Regions from separate parts of the Actinomadura sp. SCN-SB genome, predicted to be linked through region 2. Evidence: riboswitches for the same ligand, from Rfam matches in the RefSeq annotation. Region 2 holds a riboswitch; each other region holds the start of a gene.

Region 1 (7,295 bases), on a different contig from region 2:
TCGGCTTTCCTCCGCGCCGGACCGCCAGCAGCTTGCGCTCGCTGAGCAGTTGCTTGATCCGGCCGGGCTTGATACCGAGCCGCTCGGTCGCCTCGGGGAGGGAGATCCACTCGCCGGCGAGGGCGTCGGTCTGGGGGTCGAGAGCGCTTTCCACGGTTGCGTGCAGTTGCGTCACGCCCCCTTGCTACCACGCGCCCGCTTCGCTCAAACCCGCCGGATCCGGCCTTGCGGACCGGTCAGCGCACCGCCTGCCTGAGCTGCGCGCCCGGATCGGCCACCGCGTCGGGATCCACGGGCGTACCTGCGGCGATGATGCGCCGTGCCTGGACGAGGTCGCGGGGCTTGTCCACGGTCAGGACGGCGTCCAGCCGGTCACCGGTCAGCCAGCACACGGCCCACTTGCCCTCGGACGGGTCCCCCCGGTGGACGAGCCGCTCGGACCCGGGGTGGTGCCCCGAGTACTGCACCATCCGCCCGAACTGCTCCGACCAGAAGTACGGGACGGCGTCATACGCCGCGTCCTCGCCAAGGAGCGTCGCCGCGGCGACGGACGGGGCGTTGAGCGCGGTGTCCCAGTGCTCGACGAGCAGGCGCCGCCCATACCGCCGCGACCACCATTCGGCGCAGTCGCCCACCGCCACGATGTCGGAACGCACATCGGTCCCCACGCTCGTCCTGAACGCCTCGTCGGTGACGATCCCGCGTTCGACCAGCAGCCCCGAACCGTCCAGCCACTCCAGGCGGGGCCGCACACCAACGCCCACCAGCACCAGGTCGGCCTCGATCCGGCCGCCACCGGCCAGAGCGAGCCCGCCGTCCTCCACCTCGGCCACCTTGACACCCGTACGCAGCTCCACCCCCGCCTCCGCGTACCAGGGAACGGTGAGCGCGCCGACCTCCGGACCGATCGCGTTGGCCAGCGGCGTGTCCGCCGCCTCCACCACCGTCACGGCGCAACCCTTCTTGGCCGCGGCCGTGGCGACCTCCGCCCCGATCCACCCGGCCCCGACGATGACGACCCGCGCCCCCTCCGTCAGCCGGTCGCGGATCACGCGGGCGTCCTCGATGGTCCGCAGTACATGCTGCTCGCCGTCCCCTGGCAGCCTGATCGGCTCCGCCCCGGTGGCGATGACCAGACCGTCGAACGCCATCTCACCCGCCGTCGTGGCCAGCGTCCCGCCACGTGCCGTCCCCGGCCGCAGACCGGTCGCGCTCTCACCGAGAAGCAGCCGGACCCCAAGCGAGTCCCAATCGGCGTCCACCGTGGTGTCGTCGGTCTCCCCCATCAGAACGGCCTTGGACAGCGGCGGCCGATCGTAAGGCCGATGCTCCTCGGCCGACACCAACGTCAGCTCACCCTGAAATCCCTTGCCCCGCAGGCTCTCAACGGCCCGCACCCCCGCCAGACCGCCACCCACCACAATGATCGTCACAGCGCTCATTGTGCCCTGCCCCGACCCCCCAACCCCGAACGACCACCCAACCACCCCAGCCAGCCAACCCCAGCCCCGAACGGCGCCCAAGCGCCGCGATCGCGACCGAAGGCAGGGGCGAGCGCCAGCGAGACCCTGATCGCGCAGCGAGCCCCTGGGCGAGTCGGAGCGATGCAGCGATCGCACGCGGTGCCGGAGAAGGAGGGCGCCCAGCGCCCGACGCCGCAGGCACCGCCAAAAAAGCACAGCGCGACGAGCCGCCAGGCGAGGAGCGCAGCTCTCGCTTGCAATAGACTAAAACCGCGCGGGAGTCCGGTTCGACCGGGCTGAGAGGGCGGCTGGGATGGGCCGCCGACCGCAGAACCTGATCCGGATCATGCCGGCGAAGGGAGCGTGGCGACATGGAGATCGCGATCATCGGGGCGGGTGTGATCGGCCTGGCCACCGCGTGGCGCGCGGCGGCGCGGGGGGCCGTGGTGACGCTGGTGGATCCGGAGCCGGGCAGTGGCGCGTCGGCCGTGGCGGCGGGGATGTTGACTCCGGTGAGCGAGGTCGCGTACGGGGAGGAGCGGCTGCTCGCGTTAGGGCTGGCGTCCCGTGACCGGTATGGGGCGTTCGTCGCGGAGCTTGAGGAGGAGACGGGGCTCGGTACGGGTTACCGCGCCGACGGCATCCTTGAGGTCGCGTTCGACGCGGACGATCTGCGTTATCTGGACGAGGTGCGGCGGCTCCAGGAGAGGTGGGGGATTCCCACCGAGGCGTTGACGGGGCGCGAGTGCCGCAAGCTGGAGCCGATGCTGGCGCCTGGTGTGCGCGGTGGCCTGCTGGCTTCCGAGGACGGTTCGGTCGATCCTCGGCGGCTGGCTCCGGCGCTGCTGGCGGCGGCGGAGAAGCGTGGTGTGCGGATGGTGCGGCGGCGCGCCACCGGTGTGATCGTCGAGAGGGACGTCGCGGTGGGGGTGCGGCTGGAGGGCGGTGGCGAGGTCCGGGCGGAGCGGGTGCTGCTGGCCGCCGGTGCCTGGTCGGGGGGCTTGGAGGGGGTGCCTGAGGAGGTGCTGCCTCCGGTGCGTCCGGTGAAGGGGCAGGTGATCCGGCTCCGTACGGCCGTTCCGTTCTTGCGGCGGTCTACGCGCGGGCTGGTGAAGGGGTCCTCGATCTATCTGGTGCCCAGGGCGGACGGGGAGATCGTGGTCGGTGCCACCCAGGAGGAGATGGGTTTCGACACCCGGGTGACCGCGGGCGGCCTGTGGGAGTTGCTGCGGGACGCGCGCGAGTTGCTCCCCGGCATCACGGAGCTGGAGTTCGCCGAGGTGTCGGCCGGGTTGCGTCCCGGCTCTCCCGACAACGCCCCGCTGATGGGGCCCACGGCCCTGCCCGGTCTCGTCGTGGGAACGGGCCATTATCGCAACGGAATCCTGCTCACCCCGGTCAGCGCCGACATCCTCACCGAGGTGTTGCTGGACGGCACGGTGCCCGAGGTGGGCCGTCCCTTCGTCCCCGAGCGACCCAAGGATGGGACAGCGTGATCAACGTGATCGTGAACGGGGAGCGGCGCGAGCTCCCCGAGGGCACCAGCGTGGCGGACGCGGTCAGCGGCGCGACCGGCCGGTCGGGTCCGGAGACGGCCGGGGTGGCGGCGGCGTTGAACGGCGAGGTCGTGCGTCGTGCGGACTGGGCCGCCACGACGTTGCAGGAGGCGGATCGGCTTGAGGTGCTGACCGCCGTACAGGGAGGCTGAACCCCCGTGAAGCAGGACACAGGCCATGATGTCGAGCCGCTGGTCATCGCGGGCGAGGAGATCCCCTCGCGGTTGATCATGGGGACGGGGGGCGCGCCGAGCATGAGCGTGCTGCGCTCGGCCCTGGTCGCGTCCGGCACCGCCCTCACCACCGTCGCGATGCGGCGGGTCGATCCCTCCGCCCGCGGTTCGGTCCTGGACGTGCTGAACGAGTGCGGGATCCGGGTGCTGCCGAACACCGCCGGGTGTTTCACGGCGGGCGAGGCGGTGCTCACCGCGAAGCTGGCCCGTGAGGCGCTGGGCACCAACTGGGTGAAGCTGGAGGTCATCGCGGACGAGCGCACGCTGCTGCCGGATCCGATCGAGCTGGTGGAGGCGGCCGAGCAGTTGGTGGCCGACGGGTTCGTGGTCCTCCCGTACACCAACGACGATCCTGTGCTGGCGCGCCGCCTGGAGCAGGCGGGCTGCGCGGCGGTGATGCCGCTGGGCTCCCCGATCGGGTCGGGCCTGGGCATCCGCAACCCGCACAACATCGAGCTGATCGTGGAGGACGCGGGCGTCCCGGTGATCCTGGACGCGGGTCTGGGGACCGCCAGCGATGCCGCGCTGGCGATGGAGCTGGGCTGCGACGCCGTTCTGCTCGCGACGGCGGTCACCCGGGCGCAGTCGCCGGAGCGGATGGCCGCGGCGATGCGCCACGCGGTGGAGGCGGGTCGGCTGGCCCGCCTGGCGGGGCGGATTCCCATGCGCCGGTACGCCCAGGCGTCGTCGCCCTGGGAGGGCCTCGCCACACCATAGTGAAGGAACACTAAAGCGTTCCCTGTAGCAATAATCGCTGGACCTGAAAGATCGGCGGGGCGAGACTGGTCGCCGTCCCTCGAACCTCCGATCCAGGGTACGGCACATGATTCAGGGCGAAAGCGGCGGAACCGCGCCGAGGGTGAACCGTCTGGCGCTGGCCGCCGCGACCGTCACGGTCGTGTTCTGGGCCTCCGCCTTCGTGTCCATCCGCAGCGCCGGCGAGGACTACTCGCCGGGTGCGCTGGCGCTGGGACGGCTGCTGGCCGGGGCCGTCACCCTCGGCGTGATCTGCCTGATCCGCCGTGAGGGCCTGCCTCCCCGCGCGGCCTGGCCCGGGATCGCCGCGTCCGGAGTGCTGTGGTTCGGCCTGTACAACGTCGCGCTGAACTGGGGCGAGCAGCAGGTCGACGCGGGCACCGCCGCGATGGTGGTGAACATCGGCCCGCTGCTCATCGCGCTGCTGGGCGGCTGGCTGCTCAAGGAGGGCTTCCCGCCCCGGCTGATGGCGGGGATGGCGGTGTCGTTCGCCGGTGCCGTGGTGGTCGGGTACTCGATGTCGGACGAGGGCCACGCCTCGCTGCTGGGCGTGCTGCTCTGCCTGGTCGCGGCCGTGACGTACGCGGCGGGCGTCGTCAGTCAGAAGCCGGCGCTGCGGCGGGCGTCGGCGCTTCAGGTCACCACGTACGGCTGCCTGATCGGCGCGGTGGCGTGCCTGCCGTTCGCGGGCCGGCTGGCAAGCGAGGTCGGCGACGCCTCGGCCTCCGCGACCCTCAACATGATCTACCTGGGCGTCTTCCCGACCGCGCTGGCGTTCACCACCTGGGCGTACGCGCTGGCCCGCACCTCGGCGGGCAAGATGGGCGCCACCACCTACGCCGCCCCTGCCCTGGTCGTGGTGATGTCGTGGGCGACGCTCGGCGAGGTACCGGAATGGCTGACGCTCGCCGGCGGCCTCCTGTGCCTGGGCGGCGTTGCCGTGGCGCGCCGGAACCCGCGCCCTCGCGGGGTGGCGGAGCCCGCTCCCGCGCCCGTCCCGGCGGGCGGCAAGGCGGTACGCTAGGCGCCGGCGGCCTGCGAAGGCCCGGCCCCGCCGCCGAGGATCGGCCCGTCGGTAGTCCTGCGGGCTGATGGGTTCCGTTCGGGAAGGCCCTTACACTCGCTCTGATGGACGCTACGGTCGCTGACCCCCTCGTCGGGCAGGTGCTCGACGGGCGGTACCGCATCGAATCCCGCGTCGCCCGTGGCGGGATGGCCACCGTCTACATGGGCCGCGACATGCGCCTCGACCGCACGGTGGCGATCAAGGTGATGCACGCCGCGCTGGCCACCGACGAGGACTTCGTCCGCCGGTTCATCGGCGAGGCCAAGGCCGCCGCCGCGCTCTCCAACCCTAACGTGGTCGCGGTCTACGACCAGGGCGCCGACGGCGAGCACGTCTACCTGGTGATGGAGTACGTCCGCGGCCGCACGCTGCGCGACCTGCTCACCGAACGCGGCCGGCTGGGCCCGCGCGCCGCCCTGGAGATCATGCAGCCGGTGCTGGCCGCGCTGGGCGCCGCGCACCGCGCCGGCCTCGTGCACCGCGACGTCAAGCCGGAGAACGTGCTGCTCACCGAGGACGGCCAGGCCAAGGTCGCCGACTTCGGGCTCGCGCGGGCCGAGACCGCGTCCGGGATGACCAAGACCGGCGTGATCATCGGCACGGTCGGCTATCTCGCGCCCGAGCAGGTCCTGTCCGGCCACGCCGACGTGCGCTCCGACGTGTACGCCGCGGGCGTCATGCTGTTCGAGCTGCTCACCGGCACGCTCCCGCATCAGGGCGACACCCCGCTCGCGGTCGCGTACAAGCACGTCAACGACCCGATCCCCGCCCCGTCCACCCTGGTGCCGGGGCTGCCGCACCCCCTGGACGCCCTGGTGCTGCGCGCCACCGCACGCCAGCCCCAGGAGCGCCCGCAGGACGCGAACGTCTTCCTGGGCGAGGTGGCCCAGGTGCACGCGGGCCTCCCCCGCGACATCGACCGGCGGGTGGGCATGCCCGCCGCGCAGCCCCGCCCGGCGGCCGACGGCTCCACCAGGGTCTTCGACGCGCGCACCGCGCCCGCGCCGGTGCCGCCGCCCCGTTCCCCGGGCGACCTCGCCATCAGCGTCCTGACCGGCCGCTACGTGCTGATCGCGATCGGCGCGGTGGCGGCGGTCATCCTGGGCTGGGCGGTCTGGTACCAGACCTCGGGCCAGTACGACCACGTCCCCGACACCATCATCGGGATGCCCGTGGCGGACGCGCGGGCGAAGCTGGAGGACGGCGGCATGACCGTCCGGATCGGCGACGCCGTGTACAGCGACAAGGTCAAGAAGGGCGAGGTCGCGCGGTCCGAGCCGGGTCCCGGCAGCCGCCTCACCGACGGCTCCCTGGTCACCCTCTTCCCGTCCAAGGGCCGCGTCCCCAGGGAGGTGCCGGACGTGACCGGCAAGCCCGTGGACGAGGCCAGGAAGATCCTCCGGGACCGGGGCTTCACGCCGGGCAAGGTGACCGCGACCACGTCCCAGAGCCACGACCGCGACCACGTCATCCGCACGAAGCCGCCCGCCGGGCAGAAGCAGTCCCCCGACGAGCCGGTGGACATCGTGGTCAGCCGAGGCATGGAGATGCCCTCGCTCGTGGGCCGCAACGGCGACGAGGCCGCGAACCAGTTGCGCTCCATGGGCCTGGACGTCGACGTCGACCGCCGCCGGAAGGGCCCCGGCCCGCCCGGTACGGTCATCGAGCAGAGTCCCGGCCCCGGCACCGGCGTCTCGCGCGGCGACCGGGTCCGCATCGTGGTCAAGGAACGCGACTGCTTCATCGGCAGGTTCTTCTGTGACGACGGCGAACGCGCGGACGGCGAGCAGATCCCCGTGCCCGACGTCCGGGGCCAGCGGATCGAGGACGCCCGCAAGGCCCTCCGCGCGTCCGGTTTCAAGGTCCGGGTCGGCAGCCGCGTCCGCGACACGGTGGTCGCGCAGACCCCCTCGGGCGGCAACGCGCCCCGGGGCTCGGAGGTCACCATCTGGGCATAGGCTGAACCCGCTATGACCTCACCGAAGAGCCCCATCGGGGGCCACGTGCCCGTGGCGGGGGGCCTGGCCACGGGCGGTCTCAAGTACGCCGCCGAGATCGGCGCGGAAGCCGTCCAGGTCTTCGTGTCCAACCCGCGCGGCTGGGCCCTCCCCGAGGGCAAACCCGCCGAAGACGCGCTGATGCGCGAGCAGGAGATCCCCGTCTACGTCCACACCTCCTACCTGGTGAACGTGGGCTCTCCCACCTCCGGGACCCTGACCAA
Region 2 (7,295 bases):
GGCGTGCGTCCAGGTCTCGAACGTCCGCTGCACCAGGCCGGTGCGCGCCGGTGCGCGGACGACGCGGGGACCGGGAACGGCGAGGGCCGCCGGACGTTCCAGCAGGGTCGTGTCGGCGGACACGCCGCGCAGCACCGCCTCCGCCTGCGCGTGCCAGACGCCGCGCGGGCCGGGGTCGTGCGCCCGGGCGACGAGGCCGAGGTCGCCGGCGAACGCGGCGTCGTTGCGGTTGAGGTGGTCCACCAGTTGCCGCACGGAGTCGTACTTGGCGACGGGCGCGCGCCAGTCGTCGGTGGTCAGCGAGGCCAGCAGGTCGTCCATCCGGGCCACCTGGCGGGCGTAGGCGTCGGCGAGGCCGGGGGACAGGCCCATGGCGACGCCGGGCCTGCGCCTGCGGCGCGCGGCCGACAGCACTCCGGCGCGCAGCGAAGGGGGCGGGGCCGTCTCGGTGACCGCCGCGAGCAGCGCGGCGGTGCGGCGCATCCGGTCCGCCTCGGCGGCGCAGCCGGGGCAGGACGCGAGATGCTCGTCGATCCGGGCGGCCTCGTCGGGAGGGCACGCGTGCAGTGCCCAGGCGGCGAGAGCCCTGTCCACGTCAGGATGTCCTTCCTCGCTCAAGCCCGGCCTCCCTCCGAAGGTACGCTTCCGCCGACCGATTCACCAGTGGGTACGGCGACCCGGGGACGCCGTGACCGATGGCGCGGGCCGTCACGTGCTCAGCCCTTCGCGTTCGAGGTCCGAGGCGAGCCTGGCCAGGGCGCTGCGGATCCGGGACTTGGCCGTCCCCTCCGGGATGCCGAGCGTCACCGCCACCTCCCGGTAGGTCAGGCCGCGGTAGTAGGCCAGCTCCAGCACCTCGCGTAACGGGCCGGGCAGCGCGTGCAGGCCGCGGCGGACCCCTTGGGCCAGCTCGCCCTCGACGACCACCTCCTCGACCGTGGGATGCCCGTTGCCCTCCCGCTCCAGGTACGGCGGCGGCCGCCGGTGCCGGCTCTCCCTGCGCACCCAGTCGACCGCCCGGCGGTGCGCCAGCGTCGCCAGCCACGTGCGCAGCGAGCCCTTCGCCGGGTCGAACGACAGCGGCCGCTCCCAGAGCCCGACGAACACCTCCTGCGTCACGTCGCCGGCCGCCTCGGCGTCCGCCGTCACCCGCCGCGCCAGCCCGTACACCAGGGGTGCGAACAGGTCGTAGATCTCGGCCAGCGCCTCCTCGTCGCCCGCGGCGAGCCGGGCCCGCAGCTCCTCGTCGCGGGCGACCGCGGGTCCTGGCGAGTCCACCGGTACCACCACCCGTCCAGACCGAAGGTTCGCGCGCCGCGTCGGGCGGCGCCGCTTCATACTCTCCCGGATCTGGGGCGTTCGCGTAGCCGTCCCGGGCAGAAGAGATCGACATGGAAGCCGATGGTCACGGTGCGTCGTTCCGGCAGGACGATGGGTGGCGGTACGGGCGGCGCGGGCCGAACCCGGCCACGTTCCCGGGCCGCCGCCACGTCCCCTCGCGGAGGCGTGGCGGCGGCCCGGTGACGGCTCAGGAGTCCGCGGACGTCACCGGCAGGTAGATCCGCCCGCCGGACGCGGTGAACTCGGCGGCCTTCGCCCGCATCCCTTCCTCCAGCGCCTCGCGCTCGTCCAGGTCGCGCGCCGCCGCGTACGCGCGCACATCCTGCGTGATCTTCATGGCGCAGAAGTGCGGGCCGCACATCGAGCAGAAGTGCGCGGTCTTGGCGGGCTCGGCCGGCAGCGTCTCGTCATGGAACGAGCGGGCCGTCTCCGGGTCCAGCGCCAGGTTGAACTGGTCCTCCCAGCGGAACTCGAACCGGGCGTCCGACAGCGCGTCGTCCCACGCCTGAGCGCCCGGATGCCCCTTGGCCACGTCGGCGGCATGCGCGGCGATCTTGTATGCGATCATGCCGGCCTTGACGTCCTCCCGGTCCGGCAGCCCCAGATGCTCCTTGGGCGTGACGTAGCAGAGCATCGCGGTGCCGTGCCAGCCGATCATCGCGGCGCCGATCGCCGAGGTGATGTGGTCGTACCCGGGCGCGATGTCGGTGGTGAGCGGGCCGAGGGTGTAGAACGGCGCGCCGCCGCACAGCTCCTGTTGCAGGTCCACGTTCTCCTTGATCTTGTGCATCGGGACGTGGCCCGGGCCCTCGTTCATGACCTGGGTGCCGAACTCCGCCGCGATCGCGGTGAGCTCGCCCTGCGTGCGCAGCTCGGCGAACTGCGCCTCGTCGTTGGCGTCGGCGATGGAGCCGGGGCGCAGCCCGTCGCCCAGCGACCAGGTGATGTCGTAGGCGGCGAAGATCTCGCACAGCTCCCGGAAATGGGTGTAGAGGAAGTTCTCGCGGTGGTGGGCCAGGCACCAGGCCGCCATGATCGAACCGCCCCGGGACACGATCCCGGTCTTGCGCCGCGCGGTCAGCGGGATGTACCGCAGCAGCACGCCCGCGTGCACGGTCATGTAGTCCACGCCCTGCTCGGCCTGCTCGATCACGGTGTCCCGGAACACCTCGTAGGTCAGCTCGGCCGGGTCGCCGCCGACCTTCTCCACCGCCTGGTACAGCGGGACGGTGCCGACCGGCACCGGCGAGTTGCGCAGGATCCACTCGCGGGTGGTGTGGATGTCACGGCCGGTGGACAGGTCCATGACCGTGTCGGCGCCCCACCGTATCGCCCAGGTCAGCTTCTCCACCTCGTCCTCGATGGAGGACGCCACCGCCGAGTTGCCGATGTTGGCGTTCACCTTCACCAGGAAGTTCCGGCCGATCACCATCGGCTCGATCTCGGGGTGGTTGACGTTGGCGGGCAGCACCGCCCGGCCCGCGGCCAGCTCGGACCGCACGAACTCCGGCTCGACGCCCTCGCGCAGCGCCGCGAACTCCATCTCCGGGGTGATCTCGCCGCGCATCGCGTAGGCGCGCTGCGTCACCGCGCCGCCGGTCGCCTTGCGCGGTCTGCGTTCACGGAACCTCGCCTCGTTCCGCAACGGGTCACCCGATCGCCTGCCGTCGTCCTCGGGACGGACGGCCCGGCCCTCGTACTCGGCGGTGTCGCCGCGCTCGGCGATCCACGCCTCACGCAGCGGCGGCAGCCCGCGCCGCACGTCGGCCTCGTACGAGGGGTCGGTGTACGGGCCGGAGGTGTCGTACAGCACCACCGCGCCCCCGTTGCTCAGCGGCACCTCCCGCATGGGCACCCGCAGATCGTCCCGCGAGCCGGGAAGGTACGTCTTTCGGGCGTGCTGAACAGAGCCGTGCTCGGTCATCACTGGATCTCTCCCTACGCCGGCATTACCCGGTCAGGTTCCAGCGGTCAGCGGCCGTCTCAGCCGCTATCTCAGCCCGGTTCGCCGGGCCCCCGCGATCTTCGTCTCGACCGTAACCCGGCGGCCGCCCCGCCGTCCACACCCGATCATGGACGCCGCCGCGGCCTACCGCCCGTTCCCGCCCAGCAGGTAGAGCAGCGCGGCGAGGCTGGAGGAGGAGCCGATCTCGCCACGGGCCGCCAGCGCGGGCACGGAGGCGAGCGGCACCCACTCAATCCGTTCCGCCTCCACGTCGGTCGGATCCCCGACGCGCTCCGCGCCGTCGGCCGCGTACAGGTGGTGCACCCCGTCGTGCAGGCCGGGCGAGGCCGGGACGTCGAACAGGTGCCGCAGCGGGCCGGGACGCCAGCCCGTCTCCTCCAGCAGCTCACGCGCCGCGGAGTGCTCGGGCTCCTCGCCCTCCTCGACCCGGCCGCCGGGGATCTCCCACCCCCACCGGCCCGTGATGAAGCGGTGCCGCCAGATGAGCAGCGCCCTCCCCTCGCCGTCCAGCGCGACCACTCCGGCGGCGTCGCGGACCCGCACCAGATGGTGGTCGAACCGGCGCCCGTCGGGCAGTTCCACGTCGGCCAGGCACAGGTTCATCCAGGGGCTGCGATAGACGCAGGTCTCCCCGTGCAACGTCCATCGCATGCACCGCAGGCTACCCCGGGCATCACCGGACCCTGACGGTAGGGTCAAGGGCATTGGGGGACAGGGGAGGCGAACGCGTCAGTGAGTCCTGATGTCGGAGGGCCGCCGGAGCCGGGCCGCGAGCAGCGGACCGCGCCGCTGGCCGAGTACGTGTCGGGCCGGATCTGGACGGTTCCGAACGTCCTGAGCTTCGCGCGGCTGTTCGGCGTCCCGCTGTTCCTGTGGCTGGTGCTGATCGAGGCCGACTGGTGGGCGCTGGGCGTGCTGGTGTTCGCCGGCCTCTCCGACTGGCTCGACGGCAAGCTCGCCCGGATGCTGGACCAGACCAGCAGGCTCGGCGTGGTCCTGGACCCGGCCGCCGACCGGCTCTACATCCTGGCCACGCTGATCGGGCTCACCGTCCGCGACATCATCCCCCTCTGGCTGGTGCTCGTGCTGGTGGGCCGGGAGGTGGCGATCGTCCCGATCGCCCCGATCATCCGCCGGCTCGGCTACTCGGGGACGCTGCCGGTGCACTTCGCCGGCAAGGCCGCCACGCTGTGCCTGCTGTACGCGTTCCCGCTGCTGCTGCTGGGCGACCACGACGGCGGTGTGGCCACGGCCGCCAAGGTGATCGGCTGGTCCTTCGCGGTCTGGGGGACGGTCCTGTACTGGTGGGCGGCCCTCCTCTACTGGGAGCAGACCAGGCGGCTGTGGACGGCCGACCGCGCCGCGTCCCCCGGGCCGCCGGGCCCGGCGGAGGCCGGCCCGGCAGGCGATCAGAAGGGAGCGGAGACCCCCAGATGAAGGCCGTCGTGATGGCGGGCGGGGAGGGGACGCGGCTGCGTCCGATGACCGCCAACCAGCCCAAGCCCCTGCTCCCCCTCGTCAACCGGCCGATCATGGAGCATGTGCTGCGGCTGCTCAAGCGGCACGGGTTCACCGAGACGGTGGTGACCGTCCAGTTCCTGGCGGCGCTGATCCGCAACTACTTCGCCGACGGCGAGGAGCTCGGCATGGCGCTCAGCTACGCCACCGAGGAGGTCCCGCTGGGCACGGCGGGCAGCGTGCGCAACGCGGCGGAGGCGCTGCGCGACGACCGCTTCCTGGTGATCTCGGGGGACGCGCTCACCGACATCGACCTCACCGACATGGTGCGGTTCCACGAGGAGAACGGCGCGCTGGTCACGATCGGGCTCAAGCGGGTGCCCAACCCCCTGGAGTTCGGGATCATCATCGTCGACGAACGGGGCCGCGTCCGGCGGTTCCTGGAGAAGCCCACCTGGGGGCAGGTGTTCTCGGACACCGTCAACACCGGCATCTACGTCATGGAGCCGGAGGTGCTCGGCCGTGTCGCCGAGGGCACGCCGGTGGACTGGTCCGGCGACGTGTTCCCCGGCCTGCTGGCCGAGGGCGCCCCGCTGTACGGGTACGTCGCCGACTGCTACTGGGAGGACGTCGGCACCCACGCCAGCTACATGAAGGCACAGGCCGACATGCTCTCCGGCCTCGTCGACGTCGACCTGCACGGCTTCGAGCTGTCACCGGGCGTGTGGGTGGGGGAGGGCGCCGAGGTCGACGCCGAGGCCGTCCTCAAGGGCCCCCTGTACGTCGGGGACTACGCCAAGGTCGAGCCAGGGGTGGAGCTGCGCGAGTTCACCGTGCTGGGCAGCAACGTGGTGGTGAAGGAGGGCGCGTTCCTGCACCGCGCCGTCGTCCACGACAACGTGTTCATCGCGCCGTCCACCAACCTGCGCGGCTGCGTGATCGGCAAGAACACCGACATCATGACCGGCGCGCGGGTCGAGGAGGGCGCGATCGTCGGCGACGAGTGCGTGATCGAGGCCGAGGCGTACGTGTCCAGCCAGGTCAAGGTGTACCCGTTCAAGACCGTCGAGGCCGGCGCGGTGGTCAACACCAGCGTGATCTGGGAGTCGCGGGGGCAGCGCACCCTGTTCGGGCCGCGCGGGGTGTCCGGGCTGATCAACGTGGAGATCACTCCCGAGCTGGCGGTCCGGCTGGCCAGCGCGTACGCCACCACGCTGCGCAAGGGCGCCGCCGTGGTGACCGGCTGCGACGCCTCGCGCGCCGCCCGCACCCTCAAGCGCGCGATGATCAGCGCGCTGACCTCCACCGCGATCGACGTCCAGGACCTTGAGGCGTGCGCGCTGCCGATGGCCAGGTTCGAGACGGCGCGGGAGGACTGCGTCGGCGGCGTCTACATCCGCACCACGCCCGGCGACTCGCAGAGCGTCGACATCATGTTCCTGGACGCCGGCGGCGCCGACCTGTCCCTGGCGGCGCAGCGCAAGCTGGAGCGGGTGTTCGGGCGGCAGGAGTACCGGCGGGCGTTCCCCGGCGAGATCGCCGAGCTGACCTATCCGGCCAGGACCATCGAGACCTACACCCGCGACCTGCTGCGCCGGGTCGACATGAGCGGGGTCCGCGAGGCCGGGCTGAAGATCGTGCTGGACTGCGCGGGCGGGACGGCGTCGCTGGTGCTGCCGACGCTGCTGGGCAAGGTCGGGGTGGAGGTGCTCACCCGCAACAACCGGCTGGACGAGGCCAACCCGACCGAGACGCTGGCCGAGCGGATGCGCGACCTCCAGCGGCTGGGGGAACTGGTGTCGTCCTCACGGGCCGCGTTCGGGGTCAGGTTCGACCCGGTCGGGGAGCGGATCTCGCTGGTGAACGAGAACGGCGAGCTGATCGGCGACGACCGGGCGCTGCTGGTGATGCTGGACCTGGTCGCGGCCGAGCGGCGCGGCGGCCGGGTCGCGCTGCCGGTGACCACGACCCGGGTGGCCGAGCAGGTCTGCCGGTTCCACGGCGTGCAGGTGGAGTGGACCTCCACGTCCCAGGACGTGCTCACCAAGGCGGCCGCCCGCCCGGACGTGGTGTTCGCGGGCGACGGCCGGGGCGGCTTCCTGATGCCCGAGTTCAGCGCGACCGTGGACGGGATCGCCGCGTTCGTGCGCCTGGTCGGCCTGGTCGCCAGGACCCGGCTGACGCTCTCGCAGATCGACCGCCGCATCCCCGAGGCGCACCTGCTGCGGCGCTCGGTCCCGACGGCGTGGGCGGCCAAGGGCGGCGTGATGCGCCACGTGGTGGAGGCGGCGGGCGGCCGGGCCATCGACACCACCGACGGCGTGCGGGTGACGGAGGGCGACGGGCGCTGGGTGCTCGTCCTGCCCGACCCGGCGGAGGCCGTCACCCATCTGTGGGCCGAGGGGCCGGACGACGACGCCGCGCAGGAGGTCCTGGAGGAGTGGGCCGCGGTCGTCGAGCGCGCCGGCTCCTAGGGTCAGCCGTCCCAGGTGTCCTCCGGTGAGGAGCGGGCGAGGCGGGCGAGCGTGTC
Region 3 (7,295 bases), on a different contig from region 2:
GGACTGGGCGCGGTCGGCGATGGTGGCGACCGCCGCCCGCCGGTCGGCGTCGGCCAGCTCGTCCCACCGATGGGTGAGCGTGCTGGCGTACCCCTGGACGACCGTGACGGGGGTGCGCAGCTCGTGGCTGGTGGTGGCGAGGAAGAGGTCCTTGGCCTCCTCCAGCGCCTTGGCCTCGGTGACGTCGCGGAAGTCGACCACCAGCTCGCCGGTCTCCTCGATCTCCGCGGCGAGCACGTTCAGCCACACGCCCGACTCCAGCGGCAGCGTCAGCATCTCCCCGATCTTGGGCAGCTCGAACGGCAGCCGCCGGCCGACCGCCTCCTCGGGCGGGATGCCGGTGAGCGCGTGCGCGGCCGGGTTCCACTGGCGGACCAGCCCGTCGCGGTCGAGCACCGCGATCCCGTCCGCGCTGGAGTCGATCACGGCGCGCTCGTGCGCGCGCTGCCGCACCACCTCGGCGTACGCGACGGCGTTGCCGACCGCCACCCCGGCGTGCCCGGCCAGCAGCTCCAGCAGTTCCAGCTCGGTGTGCCCCACTTTGCGCCCGGAGAACAGCGCGTACAGCGCCCCGTACGGCTTGTTCTGCAGGAACGACAGGCCGAGCGCGACCGTGTGCAGCCCCTCCAGCTCCGACCAGATCAGGTCGCCCAGCCGCTGCTCACCGGTGGCCAGCCGGACCGTCCGGCCCGACCGCAGCAGCTCGCCGACGAGGCTGGAACGCAGGTCGGCGGTGGTGCCGCGCATCCGTTCCGGCAGCCCCGACATGCTGACCAGACGCAGCCGGTCGCCCTCGATCCGGACGAAGCCACCCGCGTCGGCGCCGGTCAGCTCGATCAGCGCGCCGGTGATCCGGTCCAGCACCGTGCCGAGGTCGAGCTCGGCGTTGAGGTCGGCGACGATGTCGTTGAGGCGGCGCACCAGCCGGGCCCGCTCGGCGGTGTGGTGCTGGGCGGCCTCGTCGTCCTCCACCGGGTGGTAGACGCCGACCCAGCCCAGCAGGCCGCCGTCCCGGTCCTTCAGCAGGCTGGTGTCGATCAGGACGTCGATCAGCCGCCCGTCCCGGTGGAAGCGGCGGGTGGCGATGGAGATCTGCCCGCCGTCGCCCTCGCGGCGGGTCAGCAGCCGCTCCTGGACGGCGTTGTGCTCGGCCATCAGCTCGTCCGGGACGATCGGCGACCGGCGCCCCAGGACCTCCTGCGCCGTCCAGCCGAACATCCGCTCGGCCGCCGGGTTCCAGACGGTCACCCGGGACCGCTCGTCCACCGCCACGATCGCGTCGGCCGCGCACTCGATGACGGCGCGGGCGATGGGGTCGTGAACGGACTGCACGCCTGTCATCGTGCCATCGCGACCCTGCGCGCCGCCGGGTAACCGCCGGTGAAAAGTTCTTGCTCTTGGTCCCTGGTCTACGGAAAAACGCCACGTCAGCCCGGTAACAGACGGAAGTGACATCGCCGCCGCCCACCTGCGCGCTTATCGGAAGGCGAAGGATTCACCCGCGGCCGCGGGCGACCCGTCCGGCGGCGAGCGCGGCGAGACCGGCGACCAGGAACGACAGCAGCGACGCGCTCATCCAGGACTGCGGCGTGAACCCGATCGCGCCCTGGACGTCCTGCCAGAAGCTCGCCCACCAGCTCACCCCGCCCGGGTAGATCAGCTGGTAGACGACGAACCCGGCCGCCCAGGCCGCGATCATGCCCCAGCGGGACGGGGCGTCGCGCTCCATGTTCCAGCCGAGCTCGTCCACGGGGGCCTTGCCCAGCGCGGCGCGGAGACGTCCCCTGCCCAGGAAGAAGTCGGCGGCCAGCACGCCCAGCATCGGCACGAACACCGAGCCGATGAGGGACAGGAACGCCGCGTAGTCCCCGATGTCCAGCAGCAGCGCGAGACCGGTGATCACCGCGCCGAGCGCGATCGTCAGCACTCTGCGGTCGGCGCGCGGGACGAGGTTCTGGATGGACACCGCGGTGGAGTACACGTTGGCGAACGACTGGTCGGCCTCGCGCAGCACGAACACGGCGAAGAACAGCGTGCCCAGCGCGACGCCGAGGAACGGGTCGAACACCTTCGACGAGTCGCCCGCCACCAGGGCCAGCGCCAGCAGGCCCAGCACGTACGCGAAGATCTGCGTGGCCGAGTAGCCCACCGCGGCGGCGCCGAACGCGCCCCGCGCCGAACGGGCGTGCCGGGTGTAGTCGGCCGCCAGCGGGACCCAGGAGATCGACACCGCCAGCGCCGCGTCCGCGCCGATCCAGAACCCGCCCCACGACCCCTCGGTCAGGTCCGGCAGCGGCTCGCGCAGAAGCTGGACGTAGAAGTACACCAGCGCGATCATCACGGCGGCGGTGACATAGCGGCGCAGCAGGCGTACCGAGCCCAGCGGCCAGATCGTCAGCGCGGTCGTGAGGAGCCCGGCCGCGATCACATAGCCCCAGCGCGGCACCCCGTCCCACAGCGTGCGGGCCGCGTCCGCGATCACGATCAGCTCGAAGGTGCCCCAGCCGATCAGCTGCGCGATGTTCAGCACGGTCGGCAGGTACGAGAGCCGGGCCCCGAAGAGCCCGCGCAGCAGCACCATCGCGGGCTGTCCCGTCCGCGCGCCCGGCGCCGCCGCCAGGCCCAGCATGAGCCCGCCCAGCGCCGTACCGACGACCATCGCGACGATCCCCGCGGCGATCGACAGGGTGGGACGGCCGTTCTCGTCCGGTGCCAGCACGGTGTACGCGCCGGAGAACGCGAAGAGGCTCACGCCCAGGTTGGCCCAGAACGCGCCCTGGTCCCAGAATCCCAGCGCCCGCGGCGCCGGCTCCTCAAGGGTGAAGGGGACCTCGTCGCGCGGACGTCGTTCGACGGTGACGCTCGTGTCGGACACCGGAGACACGCTCCCTACGCCGGCATTACCCGGACAGGTTCAGGCGGTCGGCGGCGCCATGCGAGCCGTCATCGGCTCCGGCCGCCCTCTCAGCCCGGTTGGCCCGAGCTCCCGCGAAAATCGGTCGAAGGGATCGTACCTATGCAACGCGCACAAAACCACCACCGACCCGCGCGGTGGCCGTCACCACGGAGCGAGGAGGTCAGGCGACGTAGGGCGGGGCGCCGGTGTCGGTCTCCATCGGCCGGCCCACCTCGGCCCACCGCTTCATGCCGCCGTCCACGTTCCTCGCCAGCCAGCCCGCCTGGTTCAGCGCGACCGTCACCTGGGCCGAGCGCGCCCCCGACCGGCAGATCACGTAGATCTCCTGGTCACGCGGGACCTCGGCGGCGCGATCGCGCAGCCGCCCCATCGGGATGTGCACGGCCTGGGGCGCGTGACCCGCGTCCCACTCGTCCTGTTCACGCACATCCAGCAGGTACGCGTCCTGCGGAACGTCCTGTGCGTCCACCGCCGGGACATCGTCCCCGAAATTCATCACACCTCCATGGAACCGTGTGGACCCCTGTCACGTCGAATCACGCATGCGGTATCGGACGCTCCTTTTCACCGCGCCCGGCCTGGCCATGATCCTGGCATCGGCCGGCTGCGGCTCCGAACAGGCATCCAACCAACCCGCCAACGACCCCGCCGACCGTTCTCCCGCCACCTCGTCCGTCAGCCCGTCCGCCCAGGGCGACACGCTGACCATCCAGGTCAAGGCGTCCCCGCAGGCACCGGCCAAGACCTGGACGCTGCGCTGCGACCCCGTGGGCGGCGACCATCCCAAGGCCGAGCAGGCGTGCGCCAAGCTCGCCGCCACCCAGGACCCGTTCAAACCCATACCGGCCGACCAGATCTGCACCAAGATCTACGGTGGCCCCGAGGTGGCGACGGTCAAGGGCACGTGGCGCGACCAGCCCGTCAACGCCAGGTTCACCCGCGGCGACGGCTGCGAGCTCAACCGCTGGAGCAAGGTCGCCCCCCTCTTCGGCGACGTCCCCAAGGTCCGCTGACCACACACCAGCCCGGGGGTGTCCGCCCCAGCGCGGACCCTTCGCGTGTCCCTGAAGCGTCGATCCACACCACCCGCCCTCCAAGGGTCGCGACGCCGCGCAGGGTGAACTCGATCTTGAAGGCGCGTTGGGCCTGTGTGCCGGCGCGGACGTGAACCCGGTTCTGGTCGTCGCGTGGGGGTCTGCTCGGCCGCGCCCTGTGTCACTTGAGGAGGCGGGAGAGGCGGCGGTCGGCCAGGGGTTTGCCGCCGGTCTGGCAGGTGGGGCAGTACTGGAGGGAGGAGTCGGCGAACGAGACCTCGCGGATCGTGTCGCCGCAGACCGGGCACTTCTGGCCGGTGCGGGCGTGGACGCGGAGGCCGGTCTTCTTCTCGCCCTTGAGATCCTGGGCGGCCAGGCCGCGGGAGCGTTCGACGGCGTCGCCGAGGGTCTCGACGATGGCCCGGTGCAGGGTCTCGACGTCCTCGTCGGTCAGGGACGAGGCGATCTTGAAGGGGGACATCCTCGCCGCGTGCAGGACCTCGTCGGAGTAGGCGTTGCCGATGCCCGCGATGATCTTCTGGTCGCGGAGAAGGCCCTTGATCTGGGTGCGCTTGCCCTGGACGATGTCGCGCAGCGTGTCGGCGGTGAACGTCTCGTCCAGGGGGTCGGGGCCCAGCGAGGCCACGCCGGGGACCTCCTGGGGGTCGCGGACGACGTACACCGCCAGGCCCTTCTTGGTCCCGGCCTCGGTCAGGTCGAAGCCCGAGCCGTCGTCGAGGTGGACGCGCAGGGCCAGCGGGTTCTTGCCGCCGGGGCGCACGGGTCTGGTGGGCAGTTCCTCGCGCCAGCGCAGCCAGCCCGCGCGGGCCAGGTGGACGACCAGGTGGAGCCCGTCGATGTCGAGGTCGAGGAACTTGCCGTGCCTGGTGACCCCGGTCACGGTCAGCCCGCCCAGCGCTGAGACCGGCGGGTCGTAGGTCTTCAGCGCCGAGATGGCGAGAACATCGACGCGGGCGACGGCATGACCGGTCGCGCGTTCGCGCAGGAAGCCGGCCAGGGCCTCGACCTCGGGTAGTTCAGGCATGGTTTCAGTATCGGTGACGGCGGAGGGTGTCCACAGCCCTGTGGAAGCCTGTGGACAAATTTGTGGATGGACGGGCGGGGGCCCGGGTGTTCGATGCTTTCGCAGGATAGAGCCCTGCAAACTCGGACAAAATTCCCCGCCCTCGGGTCGTCGCCCGGGTGTTCGGGGTGTGGATAACTTCGCGGGCCGCCGGAGTGTGAGCGGGATCGCGAAATCACCCCTGGGGGGTAGGGGTTGCAGTCCCATGAACGCTGTGGCAGCATGAGGACCATGAAATACCCCCCAGGGGTAATAAGCCGACCGTAGAGGGAGCGCCGCATGACCACCGCCACCTACACCGTGACCGGAATGACCTGCTCGCACTGCGTGAACGCGGTCCGGGAAGAGGTCGGGCAGATCACCGGCGTGCACGCCGTGGCCGTCGACCTGGACTCCGGGCGAGTGACCGTGACCAGTGACTCCCCCCTCGACGACGCCCAGGTCCGGGAGGCCGTCGAGGAGGCCGGATACGAGTTGAAGGCATGACATGAACGTAGCGACCAAGCTGGGTGCCTACGCCCTGGGCCTGGCCGCCGTCTTCGGAGGCGCCCTCGGGGTCGGCGCGCTGACCGGCCCCGTGGGCGCCGACCCCGGCGCGTCCCGGACCGCCGGGCACGGAGAGGGCGGGCACGGTCGCGGAGGCTCCTCACATGGCGGCGGCAATACCCCTACCCCCCTACCCGGAGGTCTCCAGGTGTCCCAGGACGGCTACACCCTCAACCCTGGGACCACCACGATCCCGGCGGGCAAGCGCACCGACTTCCGCTTCACCGTGAACGGCCCCGACGGCAAGCCCGTCACCCGCTACACGCCCCTCCACGGCAAGAAGCTCCATCTGATCATCGCCCGCCGTGATCTGTCGGGCTTCCAGCACCTCCACCCCACGGAGGCCGGCGGCGGCGTCTGGACGATCCCGCTCACGCTGCCCGACCCCGGGGCCTACCGGTTCTTCACCGACGTCCAGCCCGAGGGCGCGCCCAAGCAGCTCACCCTGGGCACCGACATCACCGCCCCGGGCGACTACGAGCCCACGCCGCTCCCGGCGCCCGCGCAGGTCGCCGAGGTGGACGGGTACGAGGTCCGGCTGGACGGGGCGCTGGTCCCGGGACGATCGAGCAAGATCACCCTGACCGTGAGCAAGGACGGCCGCCCGGTCACCGACCTGGAGCCGTACCTGGAGGCGTACGGTCACCTCGTGGCCCTGCGCGACCGCGATCTCGCCTACCTGCACGTCCACCCGGACGGCGAGCCGGGCGACGGCAGGACCGAGCCCGGTCCGTCCATCACCTTCTACGCCGAGGTGCCCAGCACCGGGACGTACCGGCTCTACCTGGACTTCCAGCACCAGGGGAAGGTCCGGACCGCGGAGTTCACCGCCACCGCCGGTGCGGGGCAGGCGGTCCCGGCGCAGGACGACCATGGTGGTGGCGACCACCGGCACGCCGACTAGCGCTGATCCGACGAAAGGGAGGGGCAGAGATGAGCACGGAAGTGACCCCCGGCCGGGTCGAGCTGACGATCGGCGGCATGACGTGCGCCTCGTGCGCCGCCCGCGTCGAGAAGCGGCTGAACAAGATCGAGGGCGTGACCGCCACCGTCAACTACGCCACGGAGAAGGCCAGGGTCGACTACCCCGACGGCGTGACCGTGGACGATCTGATCGCGCAGGTGGAGAAGGCCGGGTACACGGCCGAGCCGCCACCCCCGCCCACAACCGCCGCCGGATCCGAGGACGCCTCCGCGGAGGAGGACGACGGCCTGCGCCCACTGCGGCAGCGGCTGGTGACGGCGATCGTGCTGTCGGTCCCGGTGGTCGCGATGGCGATGGTGCCGGCCTGGCAGTTCGACAACTGGCAGTGGCTGTCGCTGACCCTGGCGGCGCCGGTGGTGGTGTACGCGGGGTGGCCGTTCCACAAGGCCGCCTGGACGAACCTGCGGCACGGCGCCGCGACCATGGACACGCTCGTGTCCCTGGGCACGCTGGCGGCGTTCGGCTGGTCGCTGTGGGCGTTGTTCTGGGGCATGGCGGGCGAGCCGGGGATGAAGCACGAGTTCGAGTTCTCGGTGACCCGCACCGACGGGTCGATGAACATCTACCTGGAGACCGCCTCCGCGGTGATCGCGTTCATCCTCGCCGGACGGTACTTCGAGGCCCGCGCCAAGCGGCGCGCCGGGTCGGCGTTGCGCGCGCTGATGGAACTGGGCGCCAAGGACGTCGCCGTCCTGCGCGACGGCGGACGCGAGGAGCGGATCCCCGTCG

Evidence for each region. Region 2 has a riboswitch for thiamine pyrophosphate ahead of thiC (phosphomethylpyrimidine synthase ThiC). Riboswitches for the same ligand answer to the same signal wherever they lie in the genome.
Region 1: it holds a riboswitch for thiamine pyrophosphate, as region 2 does, so the genes downstream of both, thiO (glycine oxidase ThiO) here and thiC (phosphomethylpyrimidine synthase ThiC) in region 2, are expected to answer to the same signal.
Region 3: it holds a riboswitch for thiamine pyrophosphate, as region 2 does, so the genes downstream of both, ACGWYJ_RS08675 (purine-cytosine permease family protein) here and thiC (phosphomethylpyrimidine synthase ThiC) in region 2, are expected to answer to the same signal.

Annotation. Positions count from the first base shown of each region.
Region 1 is NZ_JBIMPP010000027.1:88,009-95,303, reverse strand. It holds gene ACGWYJ_RS19295 (Rv2175c family DNA-binding protein) at 1-175, opposite strand, end outside; gene ACGWYJ_RS19290 (NAD(P)/FAD-dependent oxidoreductase) at 237-1,433, opposite strand; TPP riboswitch at 1,729-1,842, shown strand; gene thiO (glycine oxidase ThiO) at 1,835-2,959, shown strand; gene thiS (sulfur carrier protein ThiS) at 2,956-3,171, shown strand; gene ACGWYJ_RS19275 (thiazole synthase) at 3,178-3,969, shown strand; gene ACGWYJ_RS19270 (DMT family transporter) at 4,076-5,032, shown strand; gene pknB (Stk1 family PASTA domain-containing Ser/Thr kinase) at 5,137-7,032, shown strand; gene ACGWYJ_RS19260 (deoxyribonuclease IV) at 7,045-7,295, shown strand, end outside.
Region 2 is NZ_JBIMPP010000012.1:102,747-110,041, forward strand. It holds gene ACGWYJ_RS10870 (maleylpyruvate isomerase family mycothiol-dependent enzyme) at 1-594, opposite strand, end outside; gene ACGWYJ_RS10875 (RNA polymerase sigma factor) at 709-1,278, opposite strand; gene thiC (phosphomethylpyrimidine synthase ThiC) at 1,529-3,265, opposite strand; TPP riboswitch at 3,258-3,371, opposite strand; gene ACGWYJ_RS10885 (NUDIX hydrolase) at 3,431-3,958, opposite strand; gene ACGWYJ_RS10890 (CDP-alcohol phosphatidyltransferase family protein) at 4,097-4,744, shown strand; gene ACGWYJ_RS10895 (sugar phosphate nucleotidyltransferase) at 4,741-7,239, shown strand; gene ACGWYJ_RS10900 (PLP-dependent aminotransferase family protein) at 7,242-7,295, opposite strand, start outside.
Region 3 is NZ_JBIMPP010000010.1:1,525-8,819, forward strand. It holds gene ACGWYJ_RS08670 (PAS domain S-box protein) at 1-1,341, opposite strand, end outside; gene ACGWYJ_RS08675 (purine-cytosine permease family protein) at 1,496-2,875, opposite strand; TPP riboswitch at 2,870-3,000, opposite strand; gene ACGWYJ_RS08680 (rhodanese-like domain-containing protein) at 3,078-3,413, opposite strand; gene ACGWYJ_RS08685 (SSI family serine proteinase inhibitor) at 3,460-3,930, shown strand; gene ACGWYJ_RS08690 (Fpg/Nei family DNA glycosylase) at 4,133-4,996, opposite strand; gene ACGWYJ_RS08695 (heavy-metal-associated domain-containing protein) at 5,315-5,521, shown strand; gene ACGWYJ_RS08700 (hypothetical protein) at 5,523-6,485, shown strand; gene ACGWYJ_RS08705 (heavy metal translocating P-type ATPase) at 6,515-7,295, shown strand, end outside.